DNA from 2 places in the Mycobacterium sp. NGS24 genome. Region 1 is predicted to be linked to the other one. Evidence: predicted binding sites of a transcription regulator. Region 1 holds the regulator's gene; the other holds the start of a gene.
The links. Region 1 encodes LexA, which represses DNA repair genes until DNA is damaged. Its sites were predicted from a motif close to CGAACANNTGTTCG; they were not measured.

Region 1 (12,229 bases):
TGCGAAATGCGTATCCGCTGCGCTCGGTCGAGACGCAGGTGCCGCTCTCCCATCTCTCGCGACACGGGCGCGGCCCGGCATCATTTCGACGTCGGGTCGATAACCGTTTCCGTAATATCTACAATTTGACTTCGCATTTCTCGTTCGCTAGAGCAAAGTTATGCGAGCCCGGCAACGATGCAGGTCGTAGCTGGGGAATGGCCCACGGCGGGCGATCCGCCGGCTCGCCAGGTGGGCAGGGGCATCGGCTGGGAGGCTTGGTGGACGGGCGGAGAGGGCAATTGAGCAAGCTGGTCGGTCGGGCGCTGCTCGGCTTGGCGGCTACCGCGCTGGCTGTGACGCTGCTGGCGCCGACCGCTGCGGCGTCCCCGATCGGCGACGCCGAGGCGGCCATGATGGCCGCGTGGGAGAAAGCCGGTGGCGACACCTCGACGCTGGGCGCCCGCAAGGGCGACGTCTATCCGATCGGGGACGGCTTCGGGCTGGACTTCGACGGCGGCAAGATGTACTTCACGCCTGCCTCCGGCGCGAAGTTCATGTTCGGCCCGATCCTGGAGAAATACGAATCGCTGGGTGGTCCCGCGGGTAGTGACCTGGGTTTTCCCACCATCAATGAAGTGCCCGGCCTCGCCGGACCGGACAGCCGGGTCAGTACCTTCGCCGCCAGCGACAACCCGGTGATCTTCTGGACGCCCGACCACGGTGCGTTCGTGGTGCGCGGCGCCCTGAACGCGGCGTGGGACAAGCTGGGCAGCTCCGGCGGCGTGCTGGGCGCCCCGATCAGCGATGAGACCTACGAGGGCGAGGTGACCTCGCAGAAGTTCACCGGCGGTGAGGTGTCCTGGAACCGCAAGACCAAGGAGTTCACCACCAATCCGGCGAACCTGGCCGAACAGCTCAAGGGTCTGCAGGTGGCGATCGACCCCACTGCCGCCATCAACATGGCGTGGCGCGCCGCAGGTGGCGCTGCCGGACCGCTGGGCGCCAAGAAGGGTAGTCAGTCGCCGATCGGCGGGGACGGCATCGCCCAGGAGTTCGACGGCGGCAAGATCTTCTTCAGCCCGGCCACCGGCGCCAACGCGGTCGAGGGGCCGATCCTGCAGAAGTACGAAGCAGTCGGTGGTCCGGTGAGCAGCGACCTGGGCTTTCCGGTCGCCAACGAGGCCGACGGCGGCATCACGCCCGCCAGCCGTGTCGCTGTGTTCTCCGCAGCTGACAAGCCGGTGATCTTCTGGACGCCCGAACACGGCGCTTTCGTCGTGCGCGGAGCCATGAAAGCCGCCTGGGACAAGCTCAAGGGGGCCACCGGCAAGCTCGGCGCCCCGGTCGCTGACCAGACGGTGGACGGCGACGTGGTGTCGCAGAAGTTCACCGGCGGCAAGATCTCGTGGAACCGCGCCAAGAACACGTTCACTACCGACCCGGCCAACCTCGCGCCGCTGCTGTCCGGCCTGCAGGTGTCGGGGCAGAACACCCCAAGTAATTCGGCGTCGGCGCCCGCGGGCAAGAAGTTCACCTTCCACTGGTGGTGGCTGATCGCGGCCATTCCTTTGCTGCTGCTGGTGCTGATGACGGTGTTGGTGGTGTCGGGTTTGCGTCGGCGCCGCGCCGCAGTACCGGATGCGCCGGTGTACGACCGCGACCGGGACCTCGGTGTGGAATACGACCCCGGTGCCGATGACCGCTGGCCGCATGAGGAAATCGATTACGGTTCCGAGCGTTTCCCGCCCGTCGACCAGCATGTCGAGGCAGAGGCGGACGCAGACCCCACCGCCGGCCGGGTCAGCTGGTCCAGAGCGGGGGCCGTCCCGCAGGCCGGCTCCGAGCAGGGTGTTGACGACGACGAATACGGCCACGTTGCCGAAGAGCATTTCGATCCGGACGGGTCGGCGGAGTTCGAGGAGGAAGACCCCGACGCGGTGGGCACCACGCCCATCCCCGTCGTGTCGCGCGGCGCTCTTGGTGAACTCGCCGAGGAGGAGCCGGTCGTGCCGGAGACAGTCGCGCCGGACGATTTCGCGCCGGAGGTGTCGGTGCCGCAGACGAATGCGCCGTACCTGCCGGTCCCGGACGTGCCGGAGTTCGAGGAAGTGCCCGAACCCCTGGACGTTCAGGAGAGCCCGGAACCCCCGGAGTTCGTGGAGTACCCGGAAACGGAGCCGGCCCGGCCGTCCAGCGAGGATTATGCGGACGCGTTTTACCCGGTGACCGAGCCGGGGCGCAATGCGGACGACGAGTCACCCGATCTCGCCTCACCGCCGGATGCCGTCGCGGTTCCCGAGCTGCGAAAGGGTCGACATGCCGCAGCGGACCCGGCCGGGTATGCCGTGGAACCTGACACGCCGTTCGGGGCCGCCCCGCAGGTCCAAGCGCCGACCGCCGCGCCAGCAGGCAGCGCCGCGGTGCGCCCGACCATCCATCTGCCGCTCGACGACGACCCGTACCGGGCGCCGGACGGCTATCCCATCAAGGCCAGTGCCCGGTTCGGGCTGTACTACACGCCCACCAGCGCGCTGTACCACGACACCCTGGCCGAGATCTGGTTCGCCAACGAAGACGCCGCGCGCGCCAACGGTTTCGTCAGAGCCGATTGAGGATGCGCGCTACACCTTGCGAATCACGGTGACGACCTTGCCGAGCACGATCGCATCGTTGCCGGGAATCGGATCGAACGCGGGGTTGTGCGGCATCAGCCACACTTGACCGCCCGCTCGCTTGAACGTCTTCACAGTGGCCTCGCCGTCGATCATCGCCGCGACGATGTCGCCGTTGTCAGCGACATTCTGCTGGCGGACGACGACCCAGTCGCCGTCGCAGATGGCGGCCTCGACCATCGACTCACCCACCACCTTGAGCAGGAACAGCGTCCCTTCGCCCACCAGCTCGCGGGGCAACGGGAACACGTCTTCGACGGCTTCCTCAGCCAGGATCGGGCCGCCGGCGGCAATGCGCCCCAAGACCGGGACGAAAGTGGGTTCCGGCAGGGCGTCCGAGCCGATGACATCGGTACGGGGCACTGCCGCATCGTCGGCACCGCGCACGTCGACGGCGCGCGGGCGATTCGGGTCGCGCCGCAGATAGCCTTTGCGCTCCAGGGTGCGTAACTGGTGGGCGACCGACGAGGTGGACGTCAGGCCCACCGCGTCGCCGATCTCGCGGATACTCGGCGGATAGCCCCGCGTTGTCACCGAGGTACGGATGACCTCGAGGATGGTGCGCTGCCGCTCGGTCAGCGTTACATCGGCCGCAGGTGGCCGGCCTTGTGTCGCTTTCGCACTACCCGGGCCGAAACCGGCCGCGGTGTCGTTGCTGTCGCTCATGGATCTGAATGTAACCGCACCAGGCTCAAAATTCAAACATGTGTTCGACCGGGCGTGTCATCGCCCAGACCACAGCCGAAATCTGCGGAAATAAAGTGAATCACAAGTGTGTAACTTCCGCGTGGTCGGGGTATCTGATAGTCACCCAGCTGGTTGCACCGACAAATCCTTGTCGGTGGTGAGGTCTACCGTTTTGCTCGTGCGACACGCGTCGCTCAAATGTTCGGGTTTCGAACACGTGAGCGACTATGGTCGAACACACGAGCGATAAGTAGTCGACCGGAGGGAACGGCATGACACTCATCTACGCGGGTCCGCACCGCAGCGGGAACACGCAGGGCCACCTGAACAGGCCTGTTGGGCGGCCGGTGCGCCAATATCCCTCGTACCGCGCCGGCCAGGGTGGATCCAGCAGACCGGGGCCCGCACGCCCGGGTGTGGCGCCCGTTCGCTACTACGGCACCGGCGTCACGCGCTCGACGGTCGCACATCGCAGACGCCCGGTGAGCGTGGCCACCACGATCGGACTGGCCCTGCTTGCGGGCGTCATCACCGTGTGGCTGGGGCTGATGGCGAACTTCGGCAGCATGGTCAACGACGGCGCGGCCGAGTCGGCGCCGCAGGTGCCCGCCGCCCTGGCGGTCGTGCGGGTGGAACCGGGGGAGTCGTTGCAAGACCTCGCTGCCCGGGTGGCGCCCGGCGCGCCGGTGCGCGACGTCGTGGAACGGATTCGCGACCTGAACGCACTGGATTCCAGTGCGGTCTCGGCGGGTCAGACCCTGATCGCCCCGATCGGCTGAGCGAGCACCCGCCCGATCGGTGGTTGCCCGGGTCAGCGTTGGCCCGCTACGGAGCACGCAGGTACTGTCGGGGTGTTCTTCTACCCGGATACCAGTCGGTACGGCAAAGGAGCGGCTCTTGCACTGCCCGTTCTGCCGGCATCCCGATTCGCGGGTGATCGACTCGCGAGAAACCGATGAGGGCCAGGCGATTCGCCGTCGTCGCTCGTGCCCGGAATGCGGACGCCGGTTCACGACGGTGGAGACCGCGGTGTTGGCCGTGGTCAAGCGCAGCGGCGTCACCGAGCCCTTCAGTCGCGAGAAGGTGATCAGTGGCGTCCGCCGGGCCTGTCAGGGGCGCCAGGTTGACGACGATGCGCTGAATTTACTTGCCCAGCAGGTGGAGGACGCGGTGCGTGCCGCCGGCCCCGAGGTCCCCAGCAACGAGGTCGGCCTGGCCATTCTGGGACCGCTGCGCGACCTCGACGAGGTGGCCTACCTGCGGTTCGCCTCCGTCTACCGGTCCTTCTCGTCGGCCGACGATTTCGAGCGCGAGATCGAGGCGCTGCGCGCGCACCGCAACGTTTCGACGTCCGGCTGACCGCACCCCGATGGGCGCCGAACTACATCCTGATCTGCATGCGCTGGCGCCGTTGTTAGGTACCTGGGTGGGCCGGGGCGCGGGGGAGTATCCGACGATCCAGCCTTTCGAATACCTCGAAGAGGTTGTCTTCGCCCACGTCGGCAAGCCCTTCCTGAGCTATGGACAGAAGACCAAGGCCCCCGCCGACGGCAAGCCGTTGCATGCCGAGACGGGCTATCTTCGGGTACCGCAGCCCGGTCACGTGGAGCTGGTGCTGGCCCATCCCAGCGGCATCACCGAAATAGCGGTCGGCACCTACTCGGTGACCGGTGACGTCATCGAAATCGATGTGGCGACAACCAGTATCGGACTGACGCCGACGGCCAAAGAGGTCAGCGCCCTGGGGCGGTCGTTGCGGATCGCGGGGGACGAGCTGTCGTACTCGCTGCAGATGGGTGCGGTCGGGCAACCCCTGCAACACCATCTGTCCGCCACGCTGCGCCGACAGCTGTGACAGCCGCGCCGGCTCGCGGACGCGAACTCAGGTGGCGCTGCGCTCGTCGGCACCCATCGCGTTGAGCACGGCCACCCGGGTGTCAGTCGGACCGCTCACGGTTCCCTCGCCGCCGCCGGTGCGAAGCAACTCGCGCAGCGCGGCCTGGTCGTAGTCGGGGGGCGCGGTGGTGTCGATGAAGCGCTGGACGAGGTCGAGGAAGCGGGCCGGGTCGTCGTGAAACGGAAAGTGCGCGGCGTTCTCGAAGATTTCGAGTTGGGACCCCGGCATTGCGGCGTGCGCCATGTACGCGTGCTGGACCGGGATGACCGAGTCCTTGCGGCCCCAGATGATCTGCACCGGAATCGCCTGGGTCAAATAACATCGGTCCAGCATGGTGACGATCTGGCCGCGCCAGTCGACGACCGCCCGCAGGGTGCGGGTGAACGCCGCCGAAGCGGTCGGCTCCGGGAGATCGTCCAATATCCGCAGCATGTTCGGCAGATCCTGGCCGATAGCCGTCGACCCGAGCGCCAGACCCGCCAACCGGCCCAGCAACTGCACCGCCGGCAGCACCAGCGGCAGGCGCAGCAGCGCCAGCGCCTCGGCGCCCATCGGCAGCGACGCGAACCGCAACGCGATGTTGACGTCCTTGGTGACGCCCCCGGCGCCCACCAGGATCAGGCGCTCGACCAGATGGGGGAACTGGTAGGCGAACTGCATGGCCACCCCACCGCCCAGCGAGTGGCCGATGATGGTGACCCGCTCGATGTCCAGCACGCTGAGCAGGTCGCGCATGCCGTTGGCGTACGCCGCGGCTGAGTAGTCGGCGCGCGGTTTGTCAGATTTGCCGTGGCCCAACAGATCTGGGGCGATGACGGTGAACCGCTGGGCCAGTTTGGCGTGGATACCGGTCCACGTCGTGGAGTTGTCGCCGATGCCGTGGATCAGCAGGATCGCCGGGCCGGATCCGGCGATCCGGAACGCCCGCTTGTAGCCGTGGATGGTGCGGAACTGCAGCGACGGGGTGGTCACTTCCCGCACCGGGCGAAGATTGCGTTTTCGCTCGGTCATGTCGCCAACCTCGTCGTCGGGCCGTTAAGGCGTTCGGGACTAACTCGAATCGTCGTCGTCGTGCTTCTTCTCCGCCTGCTGAGCCAGAAAGCGCTCGAACTCGGCGCCCAGCTCGTCGCCGCTGGGCAGTTCCTCGTCACGTGCCAGCAAGGATCTGTTTTCCTGAGCGTCGATGAACGCATCGTACTGGCGCTCGAGCGCGGTCACCACTTGAGCGACTTCCGCGCTCGCCTGGACCTGTTCGTCGATCTTGGTCCGGATCTCAGCGGCCGCCTCGGCCAGCGCCTCCACCGGCAGATCCAGCGATCCCGTCTTCGCCACCTGCTCGAGCAGAGCCTGCGCGGCGGCCGGGTAATCAGTCTGGGTGAGGTAGTGCGGGACGTGCACGGTGAAGCCGACCACCTCGTGGCCGTGTTGCGCCATCCGGTATTCCAGCAGGTTGGACGCGCTACCCGGGACCTGGATCTCGGAAATCCACGGCTGGAAGTCGGCGATCAGCTCGGCGTTGTTCGAGTGTGCGGTCATCGTGACGGGCCGGGTGTGGGGGACGGCCATCGGAACAGTGCCCAGGCCGATCGTCTGCCGCACGCCCAGGCGTTCGGCCAGCAGTCGCACCGCGGTGATGAACCGCTCCCACTTCAGGTCCGGTTCCATGCCGGCCAGCAGCAGAAACGGGGTCCCGACGCTGTCGCGCAGCGCGTACAGGCTTAATTCGGGATCGTCGTACTTGGTGAAGTGGTCGGTCTTGAAGGTCATCATCGGCCGCCGGGAGCGGTAGTCCAGCAGCTCGTCGATCGCGAATGATGCGACCAGTTCGGTGTCCAGCACCTCTTTGAGGTGGGCGGCGGCAAGCCGAATCGCGTGACCGGCGTCGGAGAACCCCTCCAGGGCGTGGACCAGCACCGGACCGCGGCCGTCGGATGCCGATAACTGAGGTGCCGGGAACTCCAGCTCGTACATGCCGGGTTGTCCGGGCTGGTATTCCTGCGCCTCGCCTGGGTCGTGATGGTCGGACATTGAGCGTGCCTCCTTCCGGGATTCGCGCGCGGGCCTCTCTAGGTTGCCCTAACCAGTCTTCCTCAATCGACGCCGCATCTCTCAGAACGCAGTCGGACCGGTTTCTATTCGCTTGCCGGTCCCCTCCGGTCGGGCAGGATGGGACCGATGCGCGCAGTGACGGCAACGATCAGCCTGGCGGTGATTCTTGCGTCCTGCGCCGCGCACGAGGGCGCTCATGTGGCGCCGGACCCGCGGGTGGGTGCGGTTTTCCGGGACGGCGGCAATCGGCACGGGTGCAGCGGTTCGGTACTGCACTCGGCGAGCGGTGACCTCGTGCTGACCGCTGCGCATTGCCTGCTGGGCCCGACGAAGACGACCTTCGTTCCGGGTTTCAGTGGTGCCCCCGGGCCCGCCGACGTCTGGACGGTCGACGCGGTGTACTTCGACCGACGCTGGACTGGCAGCCGGGACCCGCGCGCGGACTACGCGATCGCCCGGGTGAGCGGTGCGCGCGGGACGGTGGAGGGCCGTGCCGGCGCGGCCCTGAGCCTGGGGACCTCCCCGCTGCCGGGCACCCGGGTGAGTGTCACGGGCTATCCCGCGGGCGTGGGTGGCGGTCCCATCGGCTGCCAGGGCACCTCCGGCGTCACCGGGAGCGGATTCCCCTCGTTGCCGTGTGCCGGGCTGGTCGGCGGAACGAGCGGCGCGCCCTGGGTCGACGGGTCGAAGGTCGTCGGGGTGGTCGGCGGTCTGGAGGGTGGCGGATGCACCGAAAACCTCTCCTACAGCGCGCCTTTCGACGAGAACATCGCACAACTGCTCGCCCGCGCCGAAGCCCGCGGTCCCGGCGACGTCGCACCAACCGACTACGACGACCACTGCTGAGATTTACCGCAAGAACTGGCTGAGCGCGCGCATCTTGTTGGTCACGTCCAGCGCGGCGACCTTGTAGGCCTCGGAGAACGTCGGGTAGTTGAAGACGGCGTCGACCAGGTAGTCGACGGTTCCACCGCACCCCATGACCGCCTGCCCGATGTGCACCATCTCGGTGGCGCTGGTGCCGAAGATGTGCGCGCCGAGAATCTTGCGGTCGCGGGTGGACACCAGCAACTTGAGCATGCCGTAGGAGTCGCCGGCGATCTGGCCGCGAGCCAGTTCGCGGTACCGGCACACACCTACCTCGTAGGGGATGGATTCCTTGGTCAGGTCCACCTCGGTGGCGCCGACGTAGGAGATCTCCGGGATGGAATAGATCCCGATCGGCTGCAGCGCAGTGATGCCGTCGGTCGGTTCCCCGAACGCGTGGTAGGCGGCCAGCCGACCCTGGTCCATCGAGGTCGCCGCCAGCGCCGGGAAGCCGATTACATCGCCCACCGCATAGATGTGTTCGACCTTCGTCTGGAACTGGTCGTCGACGAAAATCCTTCCGCGATGGTCGGTTTCGAGTCCCGCGTTCTCCAGGCCGAGGCTGGCGGTCTGTCCTTCCCGGCCGGCGGAATACATCACGGTCTCGGCGGGTATCTGCTTGCCGCTGCCCAGGGTGGTGACGGTGCCCGAGGAGCCGACGTCGACGGCGGTGACCTCCTCGCCGAAGCGGAAGGTGACCGCCAGGTCGCGCAGATGGAACTTCAGCGCTTCGACGATCTCCGGGTCGCAGAAGTCCAGCATGGTGTCGCGCTTCTCCACCACCGTCACCTTGGTGCCCAGCGCCGCGAACATCGACGCGTACTCGATGCCGATCACGCCGGCGCCGACGACCACCATGGAGGCGGGCAGCGAACGCAGATCGAGGATGCCGTCGGAGTCCAGCACCCGGCTCTCGTCGAACTCGACCCCGGACGGGCGCACCGGTTTGGTGCCGGTGGCGATGACGATGTAGTCGCCGCTGACCGTGACCCGCTCGCCCTGCGCGTCTTCCTCCACCAGCACGGTGTGCGGGTCGATGAATCGGCCGTGGCCCAGGACCAGGTCGATACGGTTGCGCATCAGCTGCGAGCGGACCACGTCGACCTGCTTGGTGATCACGTGCTGGGTGCGCGCGAGCAGGTCGGCCGGGGTGATCTTGTCCTTGACCCGGTAGCTGGCGCCGTAGAGTTCGCGCTGGCTCATGCCGGTGAGGTAGACCACGGCCTCCCGCAAGGTTTTCGACGGGATGGTGCCGGTGTTGACGCAGACTCCGCCGACCATGCGCCCGCGTTCCACGATCGCCACGGACTTGCCCAGCTTGGCCGCCGCGATGGCGGCTTTCTGTCCGCCGGGTCCGGAGCCGATAACGACCAGGTCGTATTCGCGCATGGAGGTCATGGGATAGACGATAAGGCCCACAGTCCAGACTTTCTCCACAAGCGCGGCGCTGAATCACGTTGCGCGAGCGCGGACTGACGGTGTCAGTCGTCAGCGTTGTGGTCATGACGAAGCATCGAGAAGACTTTCAACTGAATCGGCCCGGCGCGTTGATCGCGGCCCTACCCGCCATCCTCGGTTTCGTGCCGGAGAACTCGTTGGTGTTGGTGTCGCTGGAGGACGGGGGACTGGGTGCGGTGATGCGTGCCGACCTGGCCGACGACCTGATCGAGCGGGTCGATCAGCTTGCGGAGGTTGCCGCCGCGGCGCGCCCGGACGCCGCGATCGCGGTGATCGTCGACGACGAGGGTGCGCATTGCGCGGTGTGCAACGAGGAGCATCAGCGGCTCTGTGCAGCGGTCGCCGCGGCCTTGGCCCGTTACGACATCGACCTGTACGCGGCGCACGTGGTCGACGAGATCGCGCGCGGCGGACGGTGGCACTGCGTCGATTCCTGCGGCAAAGGCGGCGAGATCGACGATCCCTCGGCGTCGCCGCTGGCGGTGGCGGCGGTGGTGGACGGCCGGCGGCTGTACCGGCGGCGTGCCGATCTGCAGGCGGTGATCGCCCCGGACGTAGCGCGCGGTGCGACGCTGCTCGCGGCCCTGAAAGACGCGGAGAGCGTGCGCGAGAAGGCGGTTCGAACCGATGCGGCCGCCTGTTGCCGAGCCGAGGTGGAGAAAGCGCTGGCGGCCGCGGCCCAGGTGCTCGACGGCGAACTGCTCTCGGATGCCCAGATCGCCGAGCTCGGTTGCGCCTTGAGCGATACCCGGGTGCGGGACACGCTGTATGCCCTCGCTGTTGCGGAGAGCGCCGACGCGGCCGAGTCGTTGTGGTCGGTGCTGGCACGGCTGCTGCCACCACCTTGGCGGGTGGAGGCCCTGGTGCTGCTGGCCTTCAGTGCCTACGTGCGCGGTGACGGGCCGCTGGCGGGTTTGTCGCTGGAGGCGGCACTGCGCTGCGACCCGGACCATCGGATGGCGGGCATGCTGGACACCGCCTTGCAATCGGGGTTGCGGCCCAACGACATTCGCAGATTGGCAGGCACCGGTTACCAGCTGGCCGAGCAACTCGGGGTACGGCTGCCGCCGCGCCAAGGCAGGCGCGCCGGGTGACGGCGCGGAACGAGGCGGGTCAGACCTTTTCGACCTTCACCGCGTGGGCCATCTCGTGCGGCAGGGTGACGTTCTCGTGTCCGGGGATGACGATGGTCACTCCACCACCCGGGCCGGTCTCGACCGTGACGCGGGCGTTGGGCACCACTCCGGCGTCCTTGAGTCGGCTGATCAGGTCGATGTCGCCCTGCACGTGCTCGGTGAGTTGACGCACGACGACGGCGACCGGCGATCCGCCCGGCAGCTCGGTCAGCCGGACCAGGTTGGCGTCGTCGGCGCCGGATTCGGCGGTCAGGCCCAGGTCCAGCAGGCCGGGGATCGGGTTGCCGAACGGCGAGGTCGTCGGGTTGTTGAGCACTTTGACCAACCGGCGTTCGACGTCCTCGCTCATCACGTGCTCCCACCGGCAGGCTTCGGCGTGCACTTCCTCCCACGGCAGGCCGATCACGTCGACCAGCAGACGTTCGGCCAGCCGGTGCTTGCGCATCACTGCCACGGCCAGCGTGCGGCCCTTGTCGGTGAGCTCAAGATGCCGGTCGCCGGCCACCCGCAACAGTCCGTCGCGTTCCATCCGGGAGACGGTCTGGCTGACGGTGGGGCCGCTCTGCTCGAGCCGTTCGGCGATCCGGGCGCGCAGCGGCGTCACGCCCTCTTCCTCGAGGTCGTAAATAGTCCGCAGGTACATCTCGGTGGTATCAACCAAGTCGTTCATTCAGCATCCTCCGTTGCCGCCGAGTCTACTTCGCCAGCCCTGCGGGTGTTCGCGCAAAACACCCCACCGCAGCAGTATGCCCGCCGCGTAACCGCGGCGGGCACACCGTCTCCAGTAAAGCTTGCCAAACGAGCGAATTCGTACCTCAGCTGGCGTACGACCGCAGCCGATCAGCTCGTTCGCCGTGACGCAGCTTGCACATCACATCCCGCTCGATTTGCCGGACCCGCTCGCGGGACAGGCCGAACAACTTGCCGATCTGGTCCAGCGTGCGGGGCTGGCCGTCATCGAGTCCGAAGCGCAACCTGATCACCTGGTGCTCGCGCTCGTCGAGAGTGGCCAGCACACTGCGGATGTCGGTGTGCAGCAATTCGGCGATCACCGCGTTCTCGGCGGACATAGCCTCGGCGTCCTCGATGAAATCACCAAGCGGGGCTTCCTCTTCCGACCCGACCGGCATGTCCAGGCTCACCGGGTCGCGGCTGTGCTCGAGCAGGTCGTTGATCTTTTCAACGGCAATGCCGGACTCGGCGGCCAGTTCCTCGTCGGTCGCCTCACGACCCAGATTCTGGTGCATCTCCCGCTTGATCCGCGCCAACTTGTTGACCTGCTCCACCAGGTGAACCGGCAGCCTGATGGTGCGGCTCTGGTCGGCCATGCCGCGGGTGATCGCCTGACGGATCCACCAGGTGGCGTACGTCGAGAACTTGAAACCCTTTGTGTAGTCGAACTTTTCCATCGCGCGGATCAGGCCGAGGTTGCCTTCCTGGATGAGGTCCAGCAGCGGCATTCCCCGACCGGTGTAGCGCTT
Region 2 (12,229 bases), on a different contig from region 1:
ACTTGTTCTCGCGACCCTCGATGCACGGGATCAGCAGCACCGGCGCCTCGTGCATGTGTTCGGCGAGGTACATCGCTGACTCACGCACCCGACCCATCCGCTCGCCGCGGGTGTCGCCCTCGGCGTATTCGCGGGCCGGCGAGCTGAGGTAGCCGCGGGCATTGGCCAGATAGACGTCGCCGATCGCCTTCTTCTTGTCCGCGTCCTCGACGAAAACCCATTGCCAGCCCTGCGAATTGGAACCGGTCGGTGCCTGCAGCGCCAGCTCCAGGCACTCCATCAGCACGTCGCGCGACACCGGCTTGTCGAAATCGAGGCGCTTACGGACCGAGCGGGTGGTGCGCAGGACTTCGTCCACGGTCAGGTCGAGGGTCATGTGGGGCACCCTACCCGCGCTGATCGTCGGCCACGACCGTCGAACTGCCACAACGGGTTCCGGGACTCCGAGCGTAATTCTCCAGAAGTCGCGCGGGCACCCGCGATTCGGTCCAACCCGGCGGCCCGAACATGTAGCCGAACCGGCCCCGCCACGACTCGGCGTGCGATACGTCGCGCATCAGCGACACCGTCTCCAGGTAGTTGTATTTCACCGGATTGTCGGTGTCGATGCGGTGCGTCAGCCCGTAACGCACCGGCTCGACCTCCTCGGCATAGCTACCGAAGCACCGGTCCCAGATGATGAACACACCGCCGTAGTTCTTGTCGAGGTAGGCCGGGTTGGAGCCGTGGTGCACCCGGTGGTGTGACGGGGTGTTGAACAGGAATTCGTATGGCCGCCAGAGCTTTCCGATCCGTTCGGTGTGGCACGGGATCTGGAAGACCAAACCGGCGGTGTTGACCAGGAAGATCATCCATGCCGGAAATCCCAGCAGCGCGGCCGGCAGCCAGGCCATGCTGCGCACGGCGTAGGACACCGGGTGGAACCACGGCAGCCGCAGGTTGGTCGAGATGTTGAAATGCGTACTCGAGTGATGCACGCTGTGCGCGGCCCACAGCAGCCGGATGCGGTGATCGCCGCGGTGGGCCCAGTAGTAGCAGCAGTCGGTGACCACCAGGCACGCCACCCACACCCACCAGTGCCGCGGCGACAGGTGCAGCGGGGTCAGCGCGCCGGCCGCGACGATCGTGGAGAACGGCAGCACGTAGTGCCCGAGGATTCTGAAGGTGGCGTTGAGCAGATAGGTCGCCCAGTTGCCGGCGGTGTCGCGCGCCGAGAACGCCGACTCGGCGGGGTCGCGGCGCACGTCGACCCATTCCAGGAACGACAACAGCACGAAGGCGGGAACCGTCGCGAGGATCAGCATGGTGGTGGCTTGCATGCCGCCACGCTATGAACAATCGATCGGCCAGACATCGCGCACCGGAGCGATTGCGCATCCCTCTCGTGGGGGATGCGCAGCGGTAGTGTGGCCTCCCATGGCCCGCACCGCCGACCTGCCGCTGGAACAGGTGCGCCGGTCGTTGACGCGTCAATCGCTGCTGGTGGGGGTGATCGCCGCCGCGGTCGACGTCACCTATTTTCTGGTCTCGGGGATCTACGGCGAAGCGCCGGTTGCCGCGACGGCAGTGGCGGGGCTGCTGGCGGCGGCAGACCTGGCCCTGGCCGGTCCGCCCGCCTCGGTGGCCCTGGTCGCCGTGACGCAGGTCGTGACCAGGTTGCTGGCGTGCCTGTTGCTCTACCACCACGGCCGGGCCACCGGTGTCAGCGATATCGGCATCCTGGTGGCCGGGTTCCGCGCCGGCGCCTGGTTGTCCACTCGGGTTTCGCTGGTGATCGTTCCGCTGTTGGTGGGGGCGGTGGGATGGGCGGCGATCCTCAATGCAGCCGGCCGAGACGACTGGCGGCTGCTGGTGATCATCGCCGGGTCCAACGGGTTCGTGCCCTGGCTGGTGGGCCGGTACACCGCGACCGGGGGCATCTACGTCACCGAACTCGAACAGCGCGACCGGTTGCGTGCTCAGGAGCAGCGCCTCGCGCTGGAACGGGCACTGACCGACGAGCGCGAAGCCATCGCGCGCGACCTGCATGACGTGATCTCCCATCACGTCAGCGCCATCGGCGTGCACGCCGGTGCGGCCCGGATCGCCTTGGCGGGCGGCCAGCCCGCGGTCACCGAATCCCTGTCGGCGGTGGAATCCTCCAGCCGGGCCGCGATGGTGGATCTGCGCCGCCAGCTCGACCTGCTGCACGGCCGACACGACGCCGGCGACCGCCAGCCCGGCCTGGGCGGTATCGACGAACTCGTCGAGTCGGTGGGCAGGGCGGGCCTTACGGTCGAACTCGTGCTGCCCACCGACCCGCTGGTCTTGCCGCCGTCACTGGACGTGACGGTGTATCGGATCGTGCAGGAACTCCTCACCAACGCGCTGCGCCACGGCGATGGCACCGCCCGTCTGGAGGTGCGCCGGGCCGGTGCACGGCTCGAGATTGTGCAAACCAATCCCATTGCTGTGCAACCTTATTCCGGTGATTCGCTGCATCATGGCCTGGACGGGATCCGGCGCCGCGCCGAGTTGTTCGGCGGCAGGCTGGAATGCGGTGGCCAGAACGAATGGCGCGCCATGGTGTCGCTGCCGATCGCGACGCCATGACCATCCGCGTGCTGATCGCCGACGATCATGCGGTGTTCCGTGCCGGACTACGCGCCATCATCGACGCGCATCCCGACACCTCGTGCGTCGCCGATGTCGGCGACGGGCGCACCGCGATCGAGCAGACGTTGCGACTTCGTCCCGACGTGTGCGTGCTCGATGTGCGGATGCCCAAACTCGACGGGATCGCGGCCATCGCCCCGATCGTCTCGGCCGGCGACACCCGGGTGCTGATGTTGACCACCTACGACAGCGAGACGGTGCTGGCGCAGGCACTGCAGGCCGGGGCCAGTGGCTTCCTGCTGAAATCCCTTCCGCCGGAGGAACTTGTGGGCGCCATCCGGATCGTGGCGCGCGGCGACTCCGTCATCGATCCCGCGATGACCCGCCGACTGGCCGCCCGGGTCGCGGACTCGCTGGCACCGGTGCCCACTCCCGCCGCAGTGGCCTCCCTCACCGCCCGGGAGTACGAGGTGCTGTTGCTGGTCGCCGAGGCCCACAGCAACGCCGAGATCGCCGCGGAGTTGGTGGTCAGCGAGGAGACGGTCAAGACGCATGTGTCGCGCATCCTGGCCAAACTCGGTGTGCGCGACCGTATCCACGCGGTGGTGCTCGCGCACCAGCACAAACTCACCGGAAATCCCGGGACTTCGAGCCCACCGCCAAAGTGATGCGGCCGATCCGATCGGCCACGACAGTGATTGCGCCGCTGGCGTTTTGGACCTGACCGCGGATCAGCAGCGCCGGCGCGGTGTGGGCCAGCTTGCGGTGGCGTTCCCACACCCCCGGTGTGCACAGCACGTTGATCATGCCCGTCTCGTCCTCGAGGTTGACGAACGTCACCCCCCGGGCGGTGCCGGGCCGCTGCCGATGGGTCACCGCGCCGGCGACCAGCACCCGGTCCCCGTCGGGCACCTCCCCCAATGCGGCGGCGGGCACCACCCCCAGTGCGTCGAGGTCGGCCCGCAGGAACTGCGTCGGATAGCTGTCCGGGGAGACGCCGGTGGCCCACACGTCGGCAGCCGCCAGCTCCAGTTCGCTCATTCCGGGCAGCGCGGGGATGTGTGAGGACGAGCCGACGCCGGGCAACCGGTCCGGCCGTTGGGTGGCCGCGGCCCCGGCCGCCCACAACCCTTCACGCCGGGACATCCCGAAACAGCCCAGCGCGCCGGCCGTCGCCAGCGCTTCGGTCTGCGGGACGCTCAATTGCAGTCGAGTGGTCAGGTCCAGCAGGGAGATGAACGGGCCGTTGGTTTTTCGCTCGTCGACCAGTTTCTCAGCCAGGTCTTCGCCGATGTGGCGGACCGCCCCCAGCCCCAACCGGACCTCCAGCCCGGCGTTCTCCAGCGTCGCGAAAGCCAGGCTGGCATTCACGTCTGGACCGTGCACCAGCACGCCGTGCCGGCGCGCGTCAGCCACCAGCGACTGCGACGAATAGAAACCCATCGGCTGGGCGCGCAGCAACGCCGCACAGAACGCCGCCGGGTGGTGCAGCTTGAACCACGACGAGTAGAACACCAGCGACGCGAAGGACAGCGCGTGACTTTCCGGGAAACCGAAGTTGGCGAACGCCTCCAGCTTTTCGTAGGTCCGCTCGATCACCTCGTCCGGCGCCCCGTGCAAGGTGCGCATGCCGTCGTAAAACCGGTCGCGCAGCCGTCGCATGCGTTCGGTGGAGCGCTTGGAGCCCATGGCGCGCCGCAACTGGTCGGCTTCGGCGGCCGAGAAGCCGGCGCAGTCGACCGCCAGCTGCATCAGCTGTTCCTGGAAAAGCGGTACTCCCAACGTTTTACGCAATGCCGGTTCCATCGACGGGTGATCGTAGACGACCGGGTCGACACCGTTGCGACGTTTGATGTAGGGATGCACCGACCCGCCCTGGATGGGCCCGGGCCGGATCAGCGCGACTTCTACCACCAGGTCGTAGAAGACCCGCGGCCGCAGCCGCGGCAGCGTAGCCATCTGCGCGCGCGACTCCACCTGGAACACGCCCACCGAATCGGCCCGCGACAGCATCTCGTACACCGCCGGTTCGGAGAGATCGAGCCGGGCGAAGTCCACATTGATGCCTTTGTGCTCGGCCACCAGATCCCGCGCGTAGTGCAGCGCCGAGAGCATGCCCAGACCCAGCAGATCGAATTTCACCAAACCGATTGCCGCACAGTCGTCTTTGTCCCACTGCAACACACTGCGGTTCGCCATGCGCGCCCATTCCACCGGGCACACGTCGGCGATCGGGCGGTCGCAGATCACCATGCCGCCGGAATGGATACCCATGTGCCGCGGCAGGTTCCGGATCTGGTTGGCCAGGTCCACCACCTGCTCGGGAATGCCCTCGATATCGGCGGGCTGCCCCGACCAGTGACTGATCTGCTTGCTCCACGCGTCCTGCTGTCCCTGCGAGAAACCCAGCGCGCGCGCCATGTCGCGCACCGCACTGCGCGGCCGGTAGGTGATGACGTTGGCTACCTGGGCGGCATAATCCCGGCCGTACTTGTCGTAGACGTACTGGATGACTTTTTCGCGCTGGTCGGACTCGATGTCGATGTCGATGTCGGGCGGGCCGTCGCGGGCGGGCGAGAGGAAGCGCTCGAACAGCAAATCGTTGGCTATCGGGTCGACAGCGGTCACCCCGAGGGCGTAACAGACCGCGGAATTGGCCGCCGATCCCCTGCCCTGACACAGGATGTCGTTTTCTCGACAGAACCGGGTGATGTCGTCCACCACCAGGAAGTAACCCGGAAAACTCAGTCGGGCAATGATTTTCAGTTCGTGCTCGATCTGGTCGTATGCTCTTTTCGCCCGATCGGCCGGTCCGTAGCGATCGGCCGCACCCGCCATGGTCAGGGCGCGCAGCCAACTGTCCTCGGTGTGCCCTTCGGGTACGTCGAAGGGTGGCAGCTGCGGCGCGATCAATGCCAGCCCGAACGCGCACTGCTCGCCGAGTTCGGCGGCCGCGGTCACCGCGTCAGTGCCCCTAAAGGGCAAGTGCGCGAACAGCCGGGCCATTTCCTCACCGGAGCGCAGGTGTGAGCCGCCCAGTGGTGCCAGCCATCCCTCGGCGTCGTCCAGGGACTGCCGGGCCCGGATCGCACCCATCGCCATGGCCAGCCGGCGCCGGGACGGATCGGCGAAGTGCGCTCCGGTGGTGGCGACGACACCGACCCCGAAGTGCGGCGCCAGCCCGGCCAGCAGCGCATTGCGTTCGTCGTCGAGGGGTTGACCATGATGGGTCAGTTCGATGCTCACCCGATGTGCCCCGAACCGATCCACCAGGTCGGCCAACGCCAGCCGCGCCGCATCGGGTCCGGAGTCGGAGAGTGCTTGTCGCACAGAACCTTTCCGGCATCCGGTGAGAATGTGCCAGTGGCCGCCGGCGGCTTCGGTCAATGCGTCGAGGTCGTAACGCAGCTTGCCCTTCTCCCCGCCGGCCAGGTGTGCGGTGGCCAGTTGCCGCGACAGCCGCCGGTACCCTTCGGGACCTCGGGCCAGCACCAGCAGATGCGGCCCGGGCGGATCCGGTTGCTCGGTGCGCGCCTGGCAGCTCAGCGACAATTCCGCGCCGAACACCGTGCGCATGTCGAGTTCGACGGCCGCTTCAGCGAATCGCACCGCGCCGTACAGGCCGTTGTGGTCGGTCAGCGCCAGCGCCCACAGGTCCAGCCGGGCTGCCTCCTCCACCAACTCCTCCGGCGTGCTGGCCCCGTCGAGGAAGCTGTACGCCGAATGCGCATGCAATTCGGCATATGCGACCGACGACCGGCGCCGGCGCCCGTCCGATTTTGCTGAATACGATCCGCGCTTCTGCGACAACGGAGCATCACCAGCCGGCACAGCCGCGGCCGGCCGGCCCGCATGGCGCGGTTTGCCGTCGAGAACCCGCTCCATCTCCGACCAACTCGGCGGCCCGTTGTGCCATCCCACCGAACCAGTATATCGAACATCTGTTCGAGTGTCACGTCGTCGCCAACAGTTCGAAACCCGCACCGGAACACCTTTGGAACGCCGCCGAAACAATTTGCGAACATGACGCGCTACGGTGATATCGCCCCAGTTAAATACCTCTTTATCTGATAAACGCATTCTTAACCTGGCTGACCTACCGGCGTGCACATCCCCCTCGGATACTGGTACAACTGTTGCAGACATCGGTGGGGGCTTGGCATGACGACGACGACAATGGTGCACGTGGGACCGCTGCGGATCCCAGAACACGACCGGCACACAGATCTGGCGACGGGAGCGGTGGCCGTCATCCGCGGGACCAAGCCCGATCACACCGTCATCGAGAATTTGCTGAGCGAACGCATTCAGCCGGGTTCGGACGTCACCCCGCACCTGCAGCGGGTCGCCCTGCCTCCCCCCGGTGACGACGCCGAGCTGTTCCGGGCCATCGCCCACGCCCTGGAGCGGCCGCTGGAGCCCGGCCGCCCGCCGTGGGAGTGCTGGATCATCGAGCGCCTCGAGGGCAACCAGTGGGCAATCCTGCTGAAGATCCACCACGGCCTTGCGCGCGACCTCCCGCCGGCGCATCTGCTCACCCGGCTCTGCGACGACGGCGATCCCGTTGCCTTCACCGATGCCGTTGCCCGGCCTCCGGTTTCACCACCCGACGGCGACACCTGGTGGCAGTTGCCGTTCGGCGCGGTCAAGATCGCGGCACGGGTTGCCGCCGACGTCGCCGCCGCCGCGAGCACCTGGCCCGCGCCGGCCGGACCGGCGAACACACTGCGGCACTATCGCACGGTGCGCGTCCCCCGCGCCGCCGTCGACAGGTTGGCCCGCAAGTTCGGGGTGAGCACCAACGACGTCGCCGTCGCCGCGATCACCGAAAGCTTCCGCACCGTGCTGGTGAGCCGCGGTGAGCAACCCCGGGCGGACTCGCTGCGGGCCGTCGGCCCGACGCTGACCTACCTCCCCGTCGATCTCGAGGATCCCGTCCGGCAGCTGCAGGCGGTGCACGCCGGGTCGAGGCAGCAGGTCCAACCCCACCCAGCACGTTCACCACGGGCGCTGTACACCAACATCATTCAATCGGTGTCTCGGTTCCGCAAACACGATGCGGTGACGTTGAGCACTGGGGCGCCCGGACCACGGCACCGGTTGCAGTTGCTGGGTCAACCACTGCAGCGCCTGCTGCCGGTCCCACCGACCGGGCCGCAACTCAGCACCGGGGTCGCAGTGCTGAGCTACGCCGACGATCTGATCTTCGGTGTCACCGCCGAATACCAGGCGGCCGCCCAGCTGGAGCAGCTTGCCGCCGGCATCGAACAGGGTACGACGCGTCTGCTGGCGCTCGGCCGGAGCTCGGTGCTGCCGTTCGAACGCCCACGCAAAAGGCCTTCGGTTCCCAGCGCCGCGGTCCGGTGGCGGCCGTCCGCGCCACCGGCGCGAGTGCGCCGCCACTGACCCGACCGGCAACCCCCTCGTGAGAGGGTGGGTACATGCCGGTCACCATCGACCCGCGACGCATCGACGCGGTCCTCTTCGACACGGACCTGCCGCTCGCTGAATCGGTACTGAACGACATGCGTGAGGCGGGCGTTCGCACCGCTACCTACACGCCGAACCCCGTGATCGAGTCGGCCGAGCGACTGGCCGTGCCGCGGGGTAGATGTGCTGTTGTCGCATCCGACGCCTCCCGGGTCAATGTCGCGCGGGACGCGGGGTTCGCGCTCGTGATCGGATTTGGCCGCGACGCGATACCCGGAGCCGACGCCGTTGTCGCCGACCTCGCCGAGATAGCCGTGCGCAAGGGGGACCGGCGCATGTCCGAGTTGGCGGACGCACTGCGGGCCATCGGCGAGATCACCGTCAGCCGACCCGCGGTGTTCTTCGACTTCGACGGCACGCTGTCAGAGATCGTGAACGACCCGGATACGGCCGAGCCGGCCCCCGGTGCATCCGAAGCACTGCAACATCTGGCCGCCCGTTGTCCGGTCGCGGTGCTCAGCGGCCGCGACCTCGCCGATGTCGCCCGGCGCGTGGGCCTGCCCGGCATCTGGTACGCGGGCAGCCACGGATTCGAACTGACGGCGCCCGACGGCACCCACCACCAGAACGAGGAAGCGGCAGCGGCCATCCCGGTGCTCGAGCAAGCCGCCGCCCAGCTGCGGGACAAACTCGGCGACATCCCCGGAGTCACGGTGGAGCACAAGCGCTTCGGGGTCGCCGTGCACTACCGCAACGCCGCGCGCGACCGGATCGGCGACGTGGCGGCCGCGGTCCGCACCGCCGGTCAACGCGACGCGCTGCGCGTGACAACGGGACGTGAAGTCATCGAGTTGCGCCCGGACCTGGACTGGGACAAGGGCCGGACATTGCGGTGGGTGATCGATCATCTGCACGAGGCAGGATCCGGACCGTTGGTGCCGATCTACCTCGGCGACGACATCACCGACGAGGACGCCTTCGACGCGGTGCGCGATGACGGCATCCCGATTGTGGTGCGGCACAACGACGACGGGGATCGCGCCACCGCCGCCCGGTATGCCCTGGACAGTCCCGCACAGGTTGCCGAGTTCACCGACGAACTGGCTCGCCGACTCGGCTGTTGACGGGTCAGTGTCGTAGGAACAGGGAGGGTGGGCATCAGCAAGCTCGGCTTCTGGAGCATTGTCATGCTCGGGATCAACGCGATCATCGGAGCCGGCATCTTCCTGACTCCGGGCGCGGTGATCCGGCTCGCGGGACCGTTGGCGCCGCTGGCCTACCTGCTGGCCGGTCTGTTCGTCGGGGTAATGGCGGTCGTCTTCGCCACGGCTGCCCGTTACGTCAAAACCAACGGCGCGTCCTACGCCTACACCACAGCCGCCTTCGGGCAGCGGATCGGCATCTACGTCGGCGTCACCCATGCCGTGGTGGCATCCATAGCCTGGGGCGTCCTGGCGTCGTTGTTCGTCGCGACACTGCTGAAAGTGGTTTTCCCCCATGAAAATTGGGCTAACGACAGTCAACTGTTCAGCGTCAAGACGTTGACGTTCCTCATTTTCATGCTGGTGTTGCTGCTCATCAACCTGTTCGGCAACCGGGCCATCGAATGGGCCAACGGGATCTCCACGGTCGGCAAGGTGTTTGCGCTGACGATCTTCATCCTCGGCGGGCTCTGGATCGTCGTCGCGGGTGGCGTCAACAACTACGCCACCGCGGGCCAGCCGGAGGTCTTCGCGCCAGCACCCTACGCATTGTTCGGGTTCATCGAGATCGGCCAGAGCACGGTGTCAGGATTGATCCTGGCGGTGATGGCCGCCCTGTATGCATTCACCGGTTTCGAATCGATCGCCAACGCCGCCGAGGAGATGCACGAACCGGACCGCAACCTCCCCCGCGCCATCCCGATTTCGATCCTCACGGTCGGCACCGTCTATGTGCTGGCGGTGACGGTGGCGATGCTGTTGGGATCGGACCGGGTCGTGCATTCCACCGACACGGTGAAACTGGCCGCGGCCATCGGCAACGACGCCTTCCGGACGGTGGTCACCCTCGGCGCCCTGGTGTCGATGTTCGGCATCAATGTCGCCGCCTCGTTCGGCGCGCCGCGGCTGTGGACCGCGCTGTCGGCCACCCGGACGCTGCCGGCGCGCCTGTCGAGAAAGAACCGCTTCGGCGTCCCGATGCTTGCGTTCGGGATCACCGCGGCCCTGGCGCTGGCGTTTCCCCTCGCGCTGCGCTTTGACATCGAGAACCTGACCGGCCTGGCGGTGATCGCCCGCTTCGTCCAGTTCATCGTCGTTCCGATCGCGCTGATCGCGCTGGCGCGAGACACCGTACGACACTCGAAGGTGAAACGAAACCGGTTCACCGACAGGGTGTTACCGGTGGCGGCGGTGGTGATCTCGGTCGCGTTGGCGGTGTCCTTCGACTACCGCACCCTGTTCCTCACCGCGCAGGGCGGCGCCAACTATTTCTCGATCGCGTTGATCGTGCTCACGTTCGTGGTGGTGCCGGCCGCCGCCTATGTCCACTACTACCGCGGCGTCAGGCGTTAGACGCGTATTCGACCTCACCGTCATCGAGCACCAGCCGAGCGGCGGGTCCATCGGTCCAATCCGCCCCGAGAGCCTCGGTGCGGAACAACGCCTTGCCCGGTTCGGTCTTCCAGATCAGGGTGGACAGCGTCTCGCCGGGAAACACCGGCTTGGTGAACCGCGCGGCGATCGAGGTGATGTTGGCGGCGACGCCGCCGCCCAGTTCGGCGACCAGCGCGCGGCCCGACACTCCGTAGGTGCACAGCCCGTGCAGGATCGGCCGGGGGAAGCCGGCCAGGTTGGTGGCGAACCACGGGTCGCTGTGCAGCGGGTTACGGTCCCCGGAGAGCCGGTAGATCAGCGCCTGGTCCTCGCGGGTGGGCAGGTCGACCCGAGCGTCGGGCTCGCGGTCGGGGAACTGCGGGGCGGCCGGTCGTTCCCCTTTCTCGCCGCCGAAGCCGCCTTCGCCGCGGATGACCAGGTTGGTCAGCGTCTCGGCGACCAGCGTCCCGCTGTCGGGATCCTTGCCCACGCCGCGCAACATCAGAACAGCGTTCTTGCCTTCACCTTTGTCCTGAATGTCGACGACCTCGCTGGTCACCGACAGCTTCCCGGCCGGCGGCAGCGGCGCATGCAACCGCACCGACTGGGAACCGTGCAGCAACATCGCCCAGTTGAAGCTGCCGACTTTGCCGGCCGCCCCGAAGGCCGGGCAGCAGATCACCGCATAGGTCGGCAGCACCTGCTGCGGAATGTCGTGGCTGTTCTCGGTCGTGAAGGGCAGTTCGTCGATTCCGGCGCCGACACCGAGTGCGTAGAGCAGCGTGTCCCGGTCGGTCCACTCGAACAATTGGGGCTCGGTCGTCGCTCCGACCGCGCTGGGGTCGATCGCCATGCAGACTCCTGTCCATCCCGAAATCACTAAATCACGTCATTTCTGTGACCTAAGCCTTGCAAACCCTTCCCACCGACGGTGTCGGCAGGGCAGGCTATCGCCATGGCGAAGCGCACCCTGATCGGGCAGGCCCCCAAAGTCGTAGCCGTGCTCGTGGCGGCGGTACTCCTCGGAGCATGCGGTGGCGGCGGCCCGCAGGCCCGCAACATCACCGTGACTTTCATTCGCAACGCCCAGTCGCAGGCCAACGCCGACGGGATCATCGACACCACAGAGCCCGGTCCCAGTCTCACCGCCGAGGGCAAGGCGCAGGCCCAGCAGCTCGCCCATCAGGTCGGGCGCACCGACTTCGACTGGATCTACACCTCCCCGATGGCCGCGGACCAGCAGACCGCGGCGCCGCTGGCCAGTGAGCTGAACAAGCAGGCCGAGATCCTGCGCGGCCTGCAGTCCATCAGCGCCGGTTGGTTCAACGGCAAGCCCGAGTCGATGGCCGCGTCCACCTACCTTTTGGCGCCGGTGCGCTGGGTCGAAGGCGACGCGGAGAACAGCATCCCCGGCTCGATCAGCGGCACCAAGTTCAATTCGGAGTTCACCGGCGCGGTGCGCAAGATCTACGACAGCGGTCACAGCAAGCCCGTCGTGTTCTCGCAGGGGACCGCGATCATGGCCTGGACGTTGATGAACGTCAAGAACCCCAAGACCACGTTGTTCAACAACCATCCGCTGCCCAACCTCGGGCGGGTCGTCATCACCGGTAACCCGGTCACCGGCT

Region 2: a site for LexA is predicted at 6,530-6,543, ahead of AC5Y6Y_RS06850 (error-prone DNA polymerase). Genes of this name have one in related genera too.

Annotation. Positions count from the first base shown of each region.
Region 1 is NZ_JCALDW010000010.1:86,602-98,830, reverse strand. It holds gene AC5Y6Y_RS15110 (LGFP repeat-containing protein) at 261-2,594, shown strand; gene lexA (transcriptional repressor LexA) at 2,604-3,320, opposite strand; gene AC5Y6Y_RS15100 (LysM peptidoglycan-binding domain-containing protein) at 3,614-4,120, shown strand; gene nrdR (transcriptional regulator NrdR) at 4,239-4,700, shown strand; gene AC5Y6Y_RS15090 (peroxynitrite isomerase) at 4,711-5,196, shown strand; gene AC5Y6Y_RS15085 (alpha/beta fold hydrolase) at 5,224-6,249, opposite strand; gene AC5Y6Y_RS15080 (proteasome assembly chaperone family protein) at 6,289-7,266, opposite strand; gene AC5Y6Y_RS15075 (trypsin-like serine peptidase) at 7,414-8,133, shown strand; gene sthA (Si-specific NAD(P)(+) transhydrogenase) at 8,137-9,543, opposite strand; gene AC5Y6Y_RS15065 (DUF4192 domain-containing protein) at 9,657-10,706, shown strand; gene AC5Y6Y_RS15060 (iron-dependent transcriptional repressor DtxR) at 10,726-11,418, opposite strand; partial or broken gene AC5Y6Y_RS15055 (sigma-70 family RNA polymerase sigma factor) at 11,564-12,229, opposite strand, start outside.
Region 2 is NZ_JCALDW010000003.1:277,307-289,535, reverse strand. It holds gene AC5Y6Y_RS06870 (nitroreductase family protein) at 1-376, opposite strand, end outside; gene AC5Y6Y_RS06865 (sterol desaturase family protein) at 387-1,319, opposite strand; gene AC5Y6Y_RS06860 (sensor histidine kinase) at 1,417-2,592, shown strand; gene AC5Y6Y_RS06855 (response regulator) at 2,589-3,263, shown strand; gene AC5Y6Y_RS06850 (error-prone DNA polymerase) at 3,223-6,516, opposite strand; gene AC5Y6Y_RS06845 (wax ester/triacylglycerol synthase domain-containing protein) at 6,757-8,001, shown strand; gene otsB (trehalose-phosphatase) at 8,037-9,149, shown strand; gene AC5Y6Y_RS06835 (APC family permease) at 9,177-10,580, shown strand; gene AC5Y6Y_RS06830 (MaoC family dehydratase) at 10,570-11,454, opposite strand; gene AC5Y6Y_RS06825 (histidine phosphatase family protein) at 11,557-12,229, shown strand, end outside.